3 regions of the Providencia lanzhouensis genome follow, and region 1 is predicted to be linked to each of the others. Evidence: predicted binding sites of a transcription regulator. Region 1 holds the regulator's gene; each other region holds the start of a gene.
What was found. The regulator Fur, encoded in region 1, represses iron uptake genes when iron is present. The targets are predictions, from matches to a motif close to ATAATAATGAGAACNACTATCAA.

Region 1 (4,267 bases):
TGGCTGGAGCCTATGAGTTTATTATGTCTCTGCCTGAAAACTTTAATTATCATTTATCTGAAAAAGGGTTAAATCTCTCTGGCGGTCAACGTCAGCGTATTGCTCTTGCTCGAGCCTTAATTACTGAACCTGATATTTTAATTCTCGATGAAGCCACCTCTGCGCTGGATTACGAATCAGAATCTGCCATCATGAAAAATATGCCGTTAATCACGCAAGGCAGAACTGTGATTAGCATTGCGCATCGTCTCAATACTATTATGAACGCCGATAAAATTTACGTGATACGAGATGGTGAAGTCGCCGAAGCGGAAACTCATCAGAACCTTCTAAAACTGAATGGCCTTTATGCCAATTTATGGCAACAACAGACTCGTTAACCTGAAGAAAAAAGCATCACTTACTCTTTGGGTGATGCTTTTTTCTTAAAAGTGCTTTTTTTTTAATCTATTAGATGAATTAGCGGGGTATGCACCTATGGTACTAGGGGTTCAGCTAGGGTATCATTGCCCGCTGAATTACTGGCACACCCCTTCCGTTAGCAATAGTAGATATGGCAAAAGAACAAACTGACCGCACCACACTGGATTTGTTCGCAGAAGAACGCAGGCCTGGGCGACCAAAAACTAGCCCGTTGTCGCGGGATGAACAATTACGAATCAATAAGCGAAATCAGCTAAAACGAGACAAAGTCAAAGGGCTACGTCGAGTTGAGCTGAAATTAAATGAAGACGCTGTCGCGGTCTTAAACCAATTAGCTGAAGAGAAAAACATAAGCCGAAGTGAGCTAATTGAAGAAATTTTGATGGCTCAACTTGAGCAGGTTAGTGAGACAATTGATCGCTAGCCGTATCTGGGTAAATCACACAAATTTGACAGACTAACACTGTTTTTTTCGCCAAAATAAGGCGCAAAATTTTACCTATTTTCGTTCTATTTTTAGTTCTAGCAGAATCGGTAATTTATACTCTCTACTAGAAAAACAAGAGGTTAATCACTTTATGGCAGTTATAGGCATTTTCTTCGGAAGTGACACAGGTAACACAGAAAATATTGCCAAAATGATCCAAGAAAGATTAGGCAAAGATGTTGCAGAAGTTCACGATATTGCTAAATGCAGCAAAGAAGATATCGAAGCGTTTGATATCCTACTTCTTGGCATCCCTACGTGGTACTACGGTGAAGCTCAGTGTGATTGGGATGATTTCTTCCCAACATTAGAAGAAATTGATTTTGACGGTAAGCTTGTCGCACTGTTTGGTTGTGGAGACCAAGAAGACTACGCAGAGTATTTCTGTGATGCGATGGGAACTATCCGTGACATCATTGAGCCGCGTGGTGCAGTGATCGTCGGTCATTGGCCAACTGAAGGCTACCACTTTGAAGTTTCTAAAGGTATGGCGGACGATAACCACTTTATCGGTCTTGCTATCGATGAAGATCGTCAACCAGAACTGACTGAAGAGCGTGTTGACGCTTGGGTTAAACAAATCTCCGAAGAGATGTCTCTGGCTGAAATCCTTGGCTAATAATGACATAGATTGTCAATTAAAAGCGGGAACCATTCGATATGATGGATTAATCTTCCTATCTAATGGACTCGCTTTTAAGAACGAATCAAAATAATGAGACAATGCATGGTTTCTATTTTTATTTTCCATGCCTATAATTGTAAATCAGTTTAGAAGACAACTGGATTTTTGTTAAAAACGTCTCATTATTGTTAAATTTATGATTTAAAATACAGGACAAGCCCGCATGACAGACAATAATAAAGCATTGAAAAATGCAGGACTCAAAGTCACTCTTCCAAGATTAAAGATTTTGGAAGTACTTCAGGAGCCTGAGTGCCATCACGTCAGTGCGGAAGATCTCTACAAAAAGCTGATTGATATTGGTGAAGAAATCGGGTTAGCCACTGTTTACCGCGTATTAAACCAATTTGATGATGCTGGTATTGTGACTCGTCACAATTTCGAAGGTGGAAAATCCGTATTTGAATTAACTCAGCAACACCACCATGACCACTTGATCTGTTTAGATTGCGGCAAGGTTATCGAATTCACTGACGAATCAATCGAAAAGCGTCAGCATGACATCGCTGCTCGTCACGGTATCAAACTCTCTAACCACAGTTTATATTTGTACGGTCACTGTGCTGAAGGCGATTGTCGTGAAAATAGTGCTGCGCACGAAGCTAAATAATGACTTAATCAGGCGCGAATAACTAAAAGCGCGCTTTATTTAATGAATCATTTAATGTTAATTATACCCACTTAATGTTTATTAGTGGGTATTTTTATTTGAACATACTTAACATTTCCCTATTTCTGCTCTTTAGCTGAAAATTAGCGACTATTTTTTAAAAATACATAGCTTCATTTCTTCAGATAAAACCAAAATCATCCTCTATTCTTTAATTTGTTATGTGCTATTTTAATTTATACTAATTATCAAATTTGTGTGTAAGAGATTAAGGAATGAAGAAAACATATCTGTTTTTGAACATAAGTTTTTTCTTCTGGTTTCTTACTTTGATAGCGTGGTTTTTTAGATATACCATCGTGGCATCCGTTGCCTTTATATCTTCGATCATTTGTTTAGTTTTATACTTCAATTACAAAAAGGTTAGTCGCATGTTCAATAAAAAACAAAGCAAACCAGAACCCACTCCCACTATCAATAAAGAAGAAATCATGCAGCAAATTGCTGAGGAAAAAATGCAAGTATCGTCACCAATGATCAGCGAAGAAAAAACCAATACTATCATCGCCAAAGATGTTGTATTTGAAGGCAATATTACCTCCAATGAACAGGTTCATATCTATGGCACAGTCATTGGCAACATTGCTGGTAAAAATAATACCGTTAAAATCATGCAAAATGGTCAAGTTACCGGCAATATCACCAGCAATGAGTTGTGGGTAAACGGTAAAGTGGAAGGGGAATGTATTTCAGAAACCATTAGTATTGATACTAATGGTGAAATCTACGGCACGATTCGCTATTCAAATTTATCCATCAAAAAAGGCGGAATTTTTTCTGGTTTAGCAGAAGTCAAATCTGCGGTTAAATCAGAAGGTAATGTTGCCGTATTTAAAGAAAAATCTAAACAAGGAAAACCAGAAGCTCAAACACCTGACGTGGGTTCTTTATAATTAAATTTGTTAAATAGATGATATAGAATTGCTCGATAATAACTGATTTACCTTATTTATAGGTATTTATTGTCGAGTTATTTTGATTATACAAATTAACTCATCCCCAAAAGAACACGGCTTATACGTAATAAAAATAGAATAAAGGCGACATCTCTGCCGCCTATTATTAAATATTAATATTGTTCAAACATCTCTTGGATTTTTTTCGGATCTTTCGTTTGTGTTAAGGCTAATTGCAGTAACACACGAGATTTTTGTGGATTCAATCTTTCAGATGCCACAAATCCATATTCGTTATCATTCACTTCTGCATTTCGCGTTGTATAGCCTGTCGGTACGCGACTAGAACGCACCACGACAACATCCTCTTTCGCTGCATTAGCTAATGCATCAAAAATAGTTTTATACATATTCCCGTTACCAACACCGGCACTCACTATACCTTTAACACCTTCTTCTCGCAGTGCTTTTACTGGTGCTGAAGATGCATTCGCATAGTTATAGACAATACCCACTTCCGGTAATTTATCTAATTTGCTCACATCAAAAACAGGTTTATCCCCACGCGGCTGAGGCGCTTGATAATAGGTAACCTTACCATCATGAATATAGCCTTCTGCCCCCGCATTCACAGCATCAAAGGCTTGAACTTCTGTTGTGCTCATTTTCATAACATTGCGACCTTGGATCACTTTGTCATTCATCGCCATCAACACGCCACGCTCTCCCGCTGATTTATCAGATGCTAATACGACGGCATTGTATAAGTTCAATGGGCCGTCAGCGCCCAAAGCCGTGGAAGGACGCATTGCCCCCACCATCACAATCGGCTTTTTACAGGCCGTGGTTAAATCAAGGAAAAAGGCCGTTTCCTCCATGGTGTCAGTACCATGGGTAATCACAAAACCATCGGTTTTATTGCAATCTTGATTAATTTTTTTTGCGAGAGTTAACCAAACTTGATCATTCATATCTTGAGAACCGATATTCACCAGCTGCTCACCACTCAGGTTAGCAATTTTTTTAGTCTCTGGTACTGCATTAAGTAAAGAGTCAATTCCTACTTTTCCAGCTTGGTAGCTTGAACCTGTTGCTGATTCTCCACC
Region 2 (4,267 bases), 1.1 Mb from region 1:
TCGCCATTTAGATGTTCGTTTGAACAATGCCCCCGCTGACCAATGGCGTAAAGCTGTCATCAGTTGGACGTGGCGAGTCAAAGTGTTACTGCACCTAGAAACCGAAATCATGAGCGCCCTGCGCGAGAAAGCGGAAGAAGAAGCAATTAACGTATTCGCCCGTAACCTCAGTGACTTATTGATGGCAGCTCCTGCGGGTATGCGTGCCACGATGGGTCTCGATCCGGGTTTACGTACAGGTGTCAAAGTCGCGGTCGTTGATGCGACGGGTAAAGTCATGGCGACAGATACCATTTACCCGCACACAGGCCAAGCTGCCAAAGCGGCTGCTATCGTTGCCGCATTATGCCAGAAATACCACGTTGAGCTGGTCGCGATTGGTAACGGAACTGCATCACGAGAAACCGAACGCTTCTTTGCTGAAGTACAAAAACAGTTCCCTGACGTCACGGCGCAAAAAGTCATTGTCAGTGAAGCAGGCGCCTCTGTTTATTCCGCTTCTGAGCTGGCAGCATTAGAATTCCCTGATTTAGACGTATCTCTGCGTGGCGCGGTTTCTATTGCTCGTCGCTTACAAGACCCGCTGGCTGAACTGGTGAAAATCGACCCGAAATCTATTGGTGTCGGCCAATATCAGCATGATGTCAGCCAAACTCAGCTAGCCCGTAAGTTAGATGCAGTCGTTGAAGACTGCGTAAACTCCGTCGGCGTCGATTTAAATACCGCTTCCGTGGCACTACTTACCCGTGTTGCTGGCTTGAGCAAAATGATCGCGCAAAATGTTGTTGATTGGCGTGATGCGAATGGTCAATTCAATGACAGAAAACAGTTACTCAAAGTCGCTCGCTTAGGTCCGAAAGCCTTTGAACAGTGTGCGGGTTTCTTGCGTATCACCAATGGGGATAACCCACTGGACGCCTCAACGGTTCACCCAGAAGCCTACCCAATTGTTGAAAAAATCCTTGAAGCTGTACGTCAGCCACTCAAAGAGATCATGGGCAATTCACAGGTATTAAATGGCTTAAGCCCACGTGAATTTACCACCGAACAGTTTGGGGTTCCTACCGTCACAGACATCATCAAAGAGCTGGAAAAACCGGGCCGTGACCCACGCCCTGAGTTTAAAACGGCAACCTTTGCTGACGGCGTCGAAACGATGAATGACTTAACACCGGGAATGATCTTAGAAGGTGCAGTGACTAACGTCACTAATTTCGGGGCATTTGTGGATATTGGTGTTCATCAAGATGGCCTAGTGCATATTTCTTCCCTTTCAAACAGCTATGTTGAAGATCCTCACAAAGTCGTCAAAACGGGTGACATTGTGAAAGTCAAAGTGCTGGATGTGGATATTGCTCGTAAGCGTATTGCGCTCACTATGCGCTTAGATGAACAAGCGGGTGAAGGTAACAGCGCACCTCGCAGTGCGGCTCCAGCGCAAGATAGAAATACCCGTAAAGCCCCTGCTTCACGAGGGAATGCGCGAGGAAATTCATCATCTAGCTCTGCGTCTAGCAACAGTGCGATGAGTGATGCACTGGCTGCTGCTTTTGGTAAAAAGCGCTAAGATATGATGCCCTTGCTGTTTCATCGGTAAGGGCATTTATTAAAATGTATTCAATCATCTCTCCGTACTTAATTTAAACATATTCCATTTTTCTTATAGAAATAAATTAAATAACTAATTCAATTTATTATCTGCATTTTGTCTTATTTAATTATATTAATTAACAATACTAACATCTGCCTTTTCGTTTTAAAAAACTCCGCCAACTAAATCCCTTTTTGATCCACATCATTTAATATTGCCCGAAAAAGAGGCTAAATATAATCATGGTAGATGATTATGATTCTCATTGTTAATTAGATTTAATTTTATCTTCCATTCTATTTCTTTTAAAGATAACCACTTTTATAATAATAATTATCAATATTATTCTTAATAACACTCTCTGTAATTTAACATCGCAGTTTTCATGTTAAATCAACAGAATAAACCGTAATTGGAAGGTACTATGTCCATACTTCCTCAATGCAGTTATAAAATACTTGGCTTTTCACCAGAGATAAGTCCGGCCTATCGCCAAAAATTACTTTCCCTCGGTCTGCTTCCAGGCTCAGTGTTCAAAGTTGTGCGCGTAGCGCCGTTTGGTGATCCCGTGCAAATTGAAACTCATCGCGTCAGCTTAGTATTACGCAAAAAAGATTTAGCTCTGATTAACTTAGATGAAGCTCAAGCGAACTAATTATTTTTGGATTAATTCCAATAAAGATTTTCATTTTCACGACTGGCATACACTATGAAACCATTAACTATCGGCCTTATTGGCAACCCTAACGCAGGTAAAACAACCTTGTTTAACCAGTTAACAGGGTCACGTCAGCGCGTCGGTAACTGGGCAGGAGTGACCGTCGAACGTAAAGTTGGACGCTTCCACACACCTGAACACAAGATTGAACTCGTTGATTTACCAGGTACTTATTCCCTTACAACTATCTCAGAGCAAACCTCCCTCGATGAGCAAATCGCCTGCTACTTTATTTTAAGTGGCGAAGCCGACATGTTGATCAACGTGGTGGATGCCTCAAACCTCGAGCGCAATTTATATCTGACATTACAGCTTGTTGAACTAGGTGTTCCCTGCATCGTCGCACTGAACATGCTGGATATTGCCAAAAGCCAACATATCGATATTGATGTTAAACAGCTCGAAAAACAGCTCGGTTGCCCTGTTATCCCAATGATCTCTACCCGTGCAACTGGCCTTGAACAGCTCAAACAAGCGATTGATAGCCATCCTCAAAATAGCCAACAAGCCCTAGTGCAATATCCGCCACAACTGTTACAAACCGTGGATATGCTTTCAGAGCAAATTTCTGCTCAGCAATTTAGTCAGCAGCAGCGCCGTTGGTTAGCTCTCCAGATTTTAGAAGGCGATATTTATAGCCGCCAACGAGCTGATATCTCTGAGCAAGTATTTGCTGAAACTCGCCTTAGACTTAAAGATACCTTGCAAGAAGAACCCGAGTTGCTCATTGCGGACGCTCGCTATCAATCCATTGCCTCAATTTGTGACGCCGCGATTAATAACAGTGCCGCTGAGCCGAATAAACTCACTCAAGCGCTGGATAAATTTATCTTGAACCGCTGGCTTGGCGTGCCAATTTTCTTGTTCGTGATGTATCTAATGTTCGTCCTTGCGATCAATATCGGTGGTGCTTTACAACCGTTCTTTGAAGGGGCCTCTGAAGCTATCTTTATTCATGGTATTCAATGGATTGGAGCAACAGCAAACTTCCCTGATTGGTTGACCGTTTTCCTTGCTCAAGGTGTTGGCGGTGGTATCAATACCGTTCTGCCTCTGGTGCCACAAATCGGCATGATGTATCTGTTCTTATCTATCTTGGAAGACTCAGGCTATATGGCTCGAGCAGCTTTCGTTATGGATAGACTGATGCAATCTCTTGGTTTACCGGGTAAATCTTTTGTTCCATTAATTGTTGGCTTCGGTTGTAACGTACCTTCTATCATGGGAGCAAGAACCTTAGATGCACCTCGTGAACGCTTGATCACCGTGCTTATGGCACCGTTTATGTCCTGCGGTGCTCGCTTAGCTATCTTCGCAGTATTTGCAGCGGCATTCTTTGGTAAAAACGGCGCAAGCGTCGTGTTCTCCCTCTACATTCTCGGTATTGTCGTGGCAATCCTAACAGGCCTGCTACTGAAACATACCTTGATGCGCGGTGAAGCGTCCCCGTTTGTGATGGAACTGCCGGTCTACCATGTACCTCATGCAAAAACATTGCTTATCCAAACTTGGCAGCGTTTAAAAGGCTTTGTGATCCGTGCAGGTAAAGTCATTGTGGTAGCGAGTATTTTTATCGGTGCGCTAAATAGCTTTTCGTTATCCGGCAAGCCTGTGGACAACATTAATGACTCTGCGCTGGCTTCCGTCAGTAAAGTGATCACCCCAGTATTACAGCCTATCGGCGTACACAATGATAACTGGCAAGCGACTGTAGGTTTGATCACCGGTGCAATGGCTAAAGAAGTGGTGGTTGGGACCTTAAATACCCTGTACACCGCCGAAGCGATTACCAGTGAACCTTTCGATGCAGAATCGTTTGACCTGCTCGATGAGTTAGGTGGGGCAGTCACGGATACGTGGGATAGCTTAAAAGAGACATTCTCCATCAGTGCATTATCCAACCCAATCGAAGCGAGTATGGGTGATGCCGAGATGGCAACAGGCTCCATGGGTACCAT
Region 3 (4,267 bases), 350 kb from region 1:
AATCGTTCCATCAATTAATAAAATTTTTTTGTTCTAAAAATTGTTCAAAATTTGTCTATACTTCCCCCCATAAATGATTTTTAAATGTTTATTCACTTACAATATTTTCCAAAACTCAGAAAAAATACGATAAAAAGAAGCCAGTTATGAGCGAATTAAATTCTATGAGTAAAAATGCCAGCCAAGTTCAACGTACCGTTTTTTTCATCTCTGATGGCACCGCAATCACAGCTGAAACGTTAGGGCACGCCGTCTTATCTCAATTTCCACTATCCTTTATTTCTTACACTTTACCGTTTGTTACCACGCAAGCACGAGCGCTTGAAATTAAACAAAAAATTGACACTATTTATGCTGAAACAGCCCTTCGTCCACTGGTGTTTTATTCAATAATTTCCTCAGAAGTGAAAGAAATCATCACTCAAAGTGCAGGATTTTGTCAGGATATTGTGCAAAGTTTGGTCGCCCCAATACAGCGAGAAGTCGGGTTAGAACCGGAGCCAAAACTCAATCGTACTCACGGGTTATCCATGCAAAATATGAATCAATATGATGCCCGTATTGCAGCAATTGAATATACCCTCGCTCATGATGATGGCATTTCATTACGTAACCTTGAACAAGCTCAAGTAATCATAATTGGCGTCTCTCGCTGCGGTAAAACACCAACAAGCTTATATTTAGCGATGCAATTTGGCATACAAGCCGCCAACTACCCATTCACTGCCGATGATATGGACAATTTACAGCTGCCTGCCGCATTACGTCCCTATACCCATAAACTTTTTGGTTTAACTATCAGCCCTGAACGCCTTGCCGCAATTCGTGAAGAACGCAGAGAAAATAGCCGTTACGCCTCGCTTCGCCAGTGTCGTATTGAAATTGCTGAAGTAGAAGCGCTATTTAGACAGAATAAAATCAATTACTTAAATACTACCAACTACTCTGTTGAAGAAATTTCAGCCAAAGTGATTGATACGATGGGATTACAGCGTCGTATTTTTTAGCAAAATAAAATATAAAAAATTATTCATTCAACCCAAGTTGGTGGTTTGAATTTGAGCCAGTTTCGTTTATTGTGACCTTAGTCACTAATACGGCTGTACAAAAAGGCTCAGCCGAGTAAAAGTTTTGAGAAACAAAATGCATAAAACAGATGAGTTACGAACTCTGCGAGTGGACAGTTTAATTACGCCACAAACGCTCGCTGAGGAATTTCCGATATCCCAAGCAATCGCCGATAACGTGACAGCGTCACGTAAACGAATTGAAAAGATCCTATCCGGTGAAGACCCGCGTTTGCTGGTGATTGTAGGTCCTTGCTCTATTCATGACATTGATGCCGCAATTGAATACGCTAATAAGCTAAATACGTTACGCCAAAAATATCAAGATCGCTTAGAAATTGTCATGCGCACCTATTTTGAAAAACCGCGTACCGTTGTGGGCTGGAAAGGTTTAATTTCTGACCCGCACCTTGATAACTCATGCCAAGTGAACACCGGCATTCGTTTAGCGCGCAAGCTTTTGATTGAAGTTAATCAATTAGGATTAGCAACCGCTACTGAATTCCTCGACATGGTGACAGGACAATATATTGCGGACTTAATTAGCTGGGGAGCGATTGGCGCTCGTACCACCGAAAGCCAGATCCATCGTGAAATGGCATCAGCGCTCTCCTGCCCTGTTGGTTTTAAAAATGGTACCGATGGTAATATCAATATCGCTATTGATGCTATTCGTGCCGCCAAAGCGCAGCATATGTTTTTATCACCAGATAAGAGCGGGCAGATGACAATCTACCAAACCAGTGGTAACCCTCATGGGCATATCATTATGCGTGGTGGCAAGAAGCCTAACTATGAAGCGCAGTACATTTCACAAGCTTGTGAAAAATTAAATGAGTTTGGTTTAGCTGAGCATTTAGTGGTGGACTTCAGCCATGGTAACTGCCAGAAAATTCATCGTCGCCAATTAGATGTAGCGCAAGATATCGCTCAACAGATTAAGCAAGGCTCAACAGCAATTAGTGGTGTGATGGCAGAAAGCTTCTTAAAAGAAGGCAATCAAAAAATCTGTGCAGACCAGCCTCTAGTTTATGGTCAATCAATTACCGATCCATGTTTGGGTTGGGAAGACACTGAACAATTGATTGAAATACTGGCTGACGCAGTTAACTTCCGCTTTAAATAACCTTTTCATCCAAAAATGACACCTGCGCTTTAGCTTATTTTCAATCTAAAGCGCTTATTTTCATTTACCCTCTAAATAACTCACTGCAAACACATTCATCTAAAGAAATAATTAACTATTTTTTTTAAAAAACTCAGTATTATTAACCAAAAAATACTTGATGCCGCCATTTTATTATCGATAATGATTCTCGTTTTTAACTATAAGCCACCTCTGATATTTTTTATTATCTCGGTAGCCAGAATCATATTACTCAGGAAAGGATTTCCTAATGGCGTTTACATTGAGATCAGCATCAACTTCAGATGCTTCACACAGTAAAGTATTTTCTTTATCAACATTAGCCGTCGCCCTTGCTATGACTGGATTCAGTACCTTAGCCGCTAACGACGTGATCCACGTAACCACTACCCCTCTAAATAACGAAAAATTTGCCGTTGCCGAACAATTTGAGGTCATTGATACTACGGCACCAGAACAACAAACTGCCTCATCTGCTCTCGATTTGTTAAAGGGTCAAGCGGGCATTTTTGTGACTGGAGCAGGTAGTACCTATGGGCAGTCAGTGCAGATGCGAGGCTACGATTCACGTGGCGTAAAAATTATGGTGGATAATGTTCCCCAAGATTTTTATTCGGGCTTATTTGATGCCACCTTCATTGATCCATCATTGATCAGCAAAACTTACATTCATAAAGGCGCGTCTTCTGTACAACATGGAAGCGGCGCACTGGCTGGAACTATTTCCATCAAAACGTTAACGCCATCGGATATTCTTAAGCCCGACCGAAAATTTGGTGGTCGTTTATTCGGTGGAATGAATCGCAATGACCCCAGTTATCATGCGGGAGCCACGCTTTTAGGGCGTTTAGGTCCACTAGATGGCGTAATCAGTTACACCCAACGGAAAAAACAGCTAGCTGGATCGCCTGTTTCCAATAAGTATGACCATCGAGAATCAGTGCATAACTGGTTATTCAAAACAACGTGGTATGCGCTTCCCGCCTATTCTATCGGTTTGCATTACAAAGAATACCGCAATGATGCCATTGACTTAAAACAACCAGAAGTCATTGACACCCGTCAACCTAAATTTAAAAACTCCCCTCACCAGAGGGAAACCATACAAAAAGACATTATCATTGACCAAAATTTCACACCTAATAATCCATTGAATTGGCAGGCAAATTGGTCACTTTATTACACCAACCTTCATCTTTCACAATTAGATTTACAGAAAAAATCAAACATTTTTACGTCATACAGTTATGACACTGAAACGCGTAATCAATACACCTATGGAAGTCAGTTTTCTAATGACTTTTCTATTCATACGCCACGTTTAAGTCATCACGTTCAAAGCGGAGTTGATTATGTTCAGCAACATCAAGTGTCTAATGAATATGCTATAAGCTACCCTCCAGCCGAGATTTCGAATGCTTCTGCGTGGTTAATCGATGATGTAAGCTTAAAAAGTGTCCCTGTGACTTTGTCTGCGGGAACCCGTTTTACCCATTACAAAACTGCGCGTGAAAATGTTGGCAAACAGCAGCACAATAATTGGTCATCGCGTTTTGCCGCTACCGTCACACCAACGAGTTGGGTCAAGTTACATTCATCCTATGCCGAAAGTTATCGTGCCCCACGTCTCTCTGAACTCTACAATAACTCCAACCATTTTACTGTTCCCCTACTCGGTCTTGTCTCTGATTTCCGCCCATCTCCCGATTTAAAACCAGAGACAAATAAAACGGTTGAGGCTGGATTTGCTTTCAGTTTTGATAATTTTGTTTTGCAGGGTGATGAACTGCAAATTGGCTCAACTTATTTCCATACAAAGTCAAAAAATCACATCGTGACCAGTGGTGATTTTAAGAAGGTCAGTGGAAACTGGTTCCCATCGCAAATATTCTTGGAGAATATTCCATCTGCGACGATATCCGGGTTTGATAGCCACATTCGATATTCAAATGAGTGGTTTGACTTCAATATCAACCACAATATCACTGACGGGCGAGAAAATGATACGCATTATTCCCTATCGGCCATTCGCCCTGAAACACTGATAATGCGT

Region 2: a site for Fur is predicted at 1,915-1,937, ahead of feoA (ferrous iron transporter A). Genes of this name have one in related genera too.
Region 3: a site for Fur is predicted at 2,371-2,393, ahead of ACIH2S_RS08140 (TonB-dependent receptor domain-containing protein). Genes of this name have one in related genera too.

Annotation. Positions count from the first base shown of each region.
Region 1 is NZ_CP174123.1:1,378,645-1,382,911, reverse strand. It holds gene ACIH2S_RS06410 (type I secretion system permease/ATPase) at 1-380, shown strand, start outside; gene ybfE (LexA regulated protein) at 554-847, shown strand; gene fldA (flavodoxin FldA) at 1,002-1,529, shown strand; gene fur (ferric iron uptake transcriptional regulator) at 1,759-2,205, shown strand; gene ACIH2S_RS06390 (bactofilin family protein) at 2,637-3,158, shown strand; gene ansB (L-asparaginase 2) at 3,335-4,267, opposite strand, start outside.
Region 2 is NZ_CP174123.1:252,335-256,601, reverse strand. It holds gene ACIH2S_RS01165 (Tex family protein) at 1-1,567, shown strand, start outside; gene feoA (ferrous iron transporter A) at 2,016-2,246, shown strand; gene feoB (Fe(2+) transporter permease subunit FeoB) at 2,301-4,267, shown strand, end outside.
Region 3 is NZ_CP174123.1:1,728,686-1,732,952, reverse strand. It holds gene ppsR (posphoenolpyruvate synthetase regulatory kinase/phosphorylase PpsR) at 165-1,007, shown strand; gene ACIH2S_RS08145 (3-deoxy-7-phosphoheptulonate synthase) at 1,144-2,193, shown strand; gene ACIH2S_RS08140 (TonB-dependent receptor domain-containing protein) at 2,465-4,267, shown strand, end outside.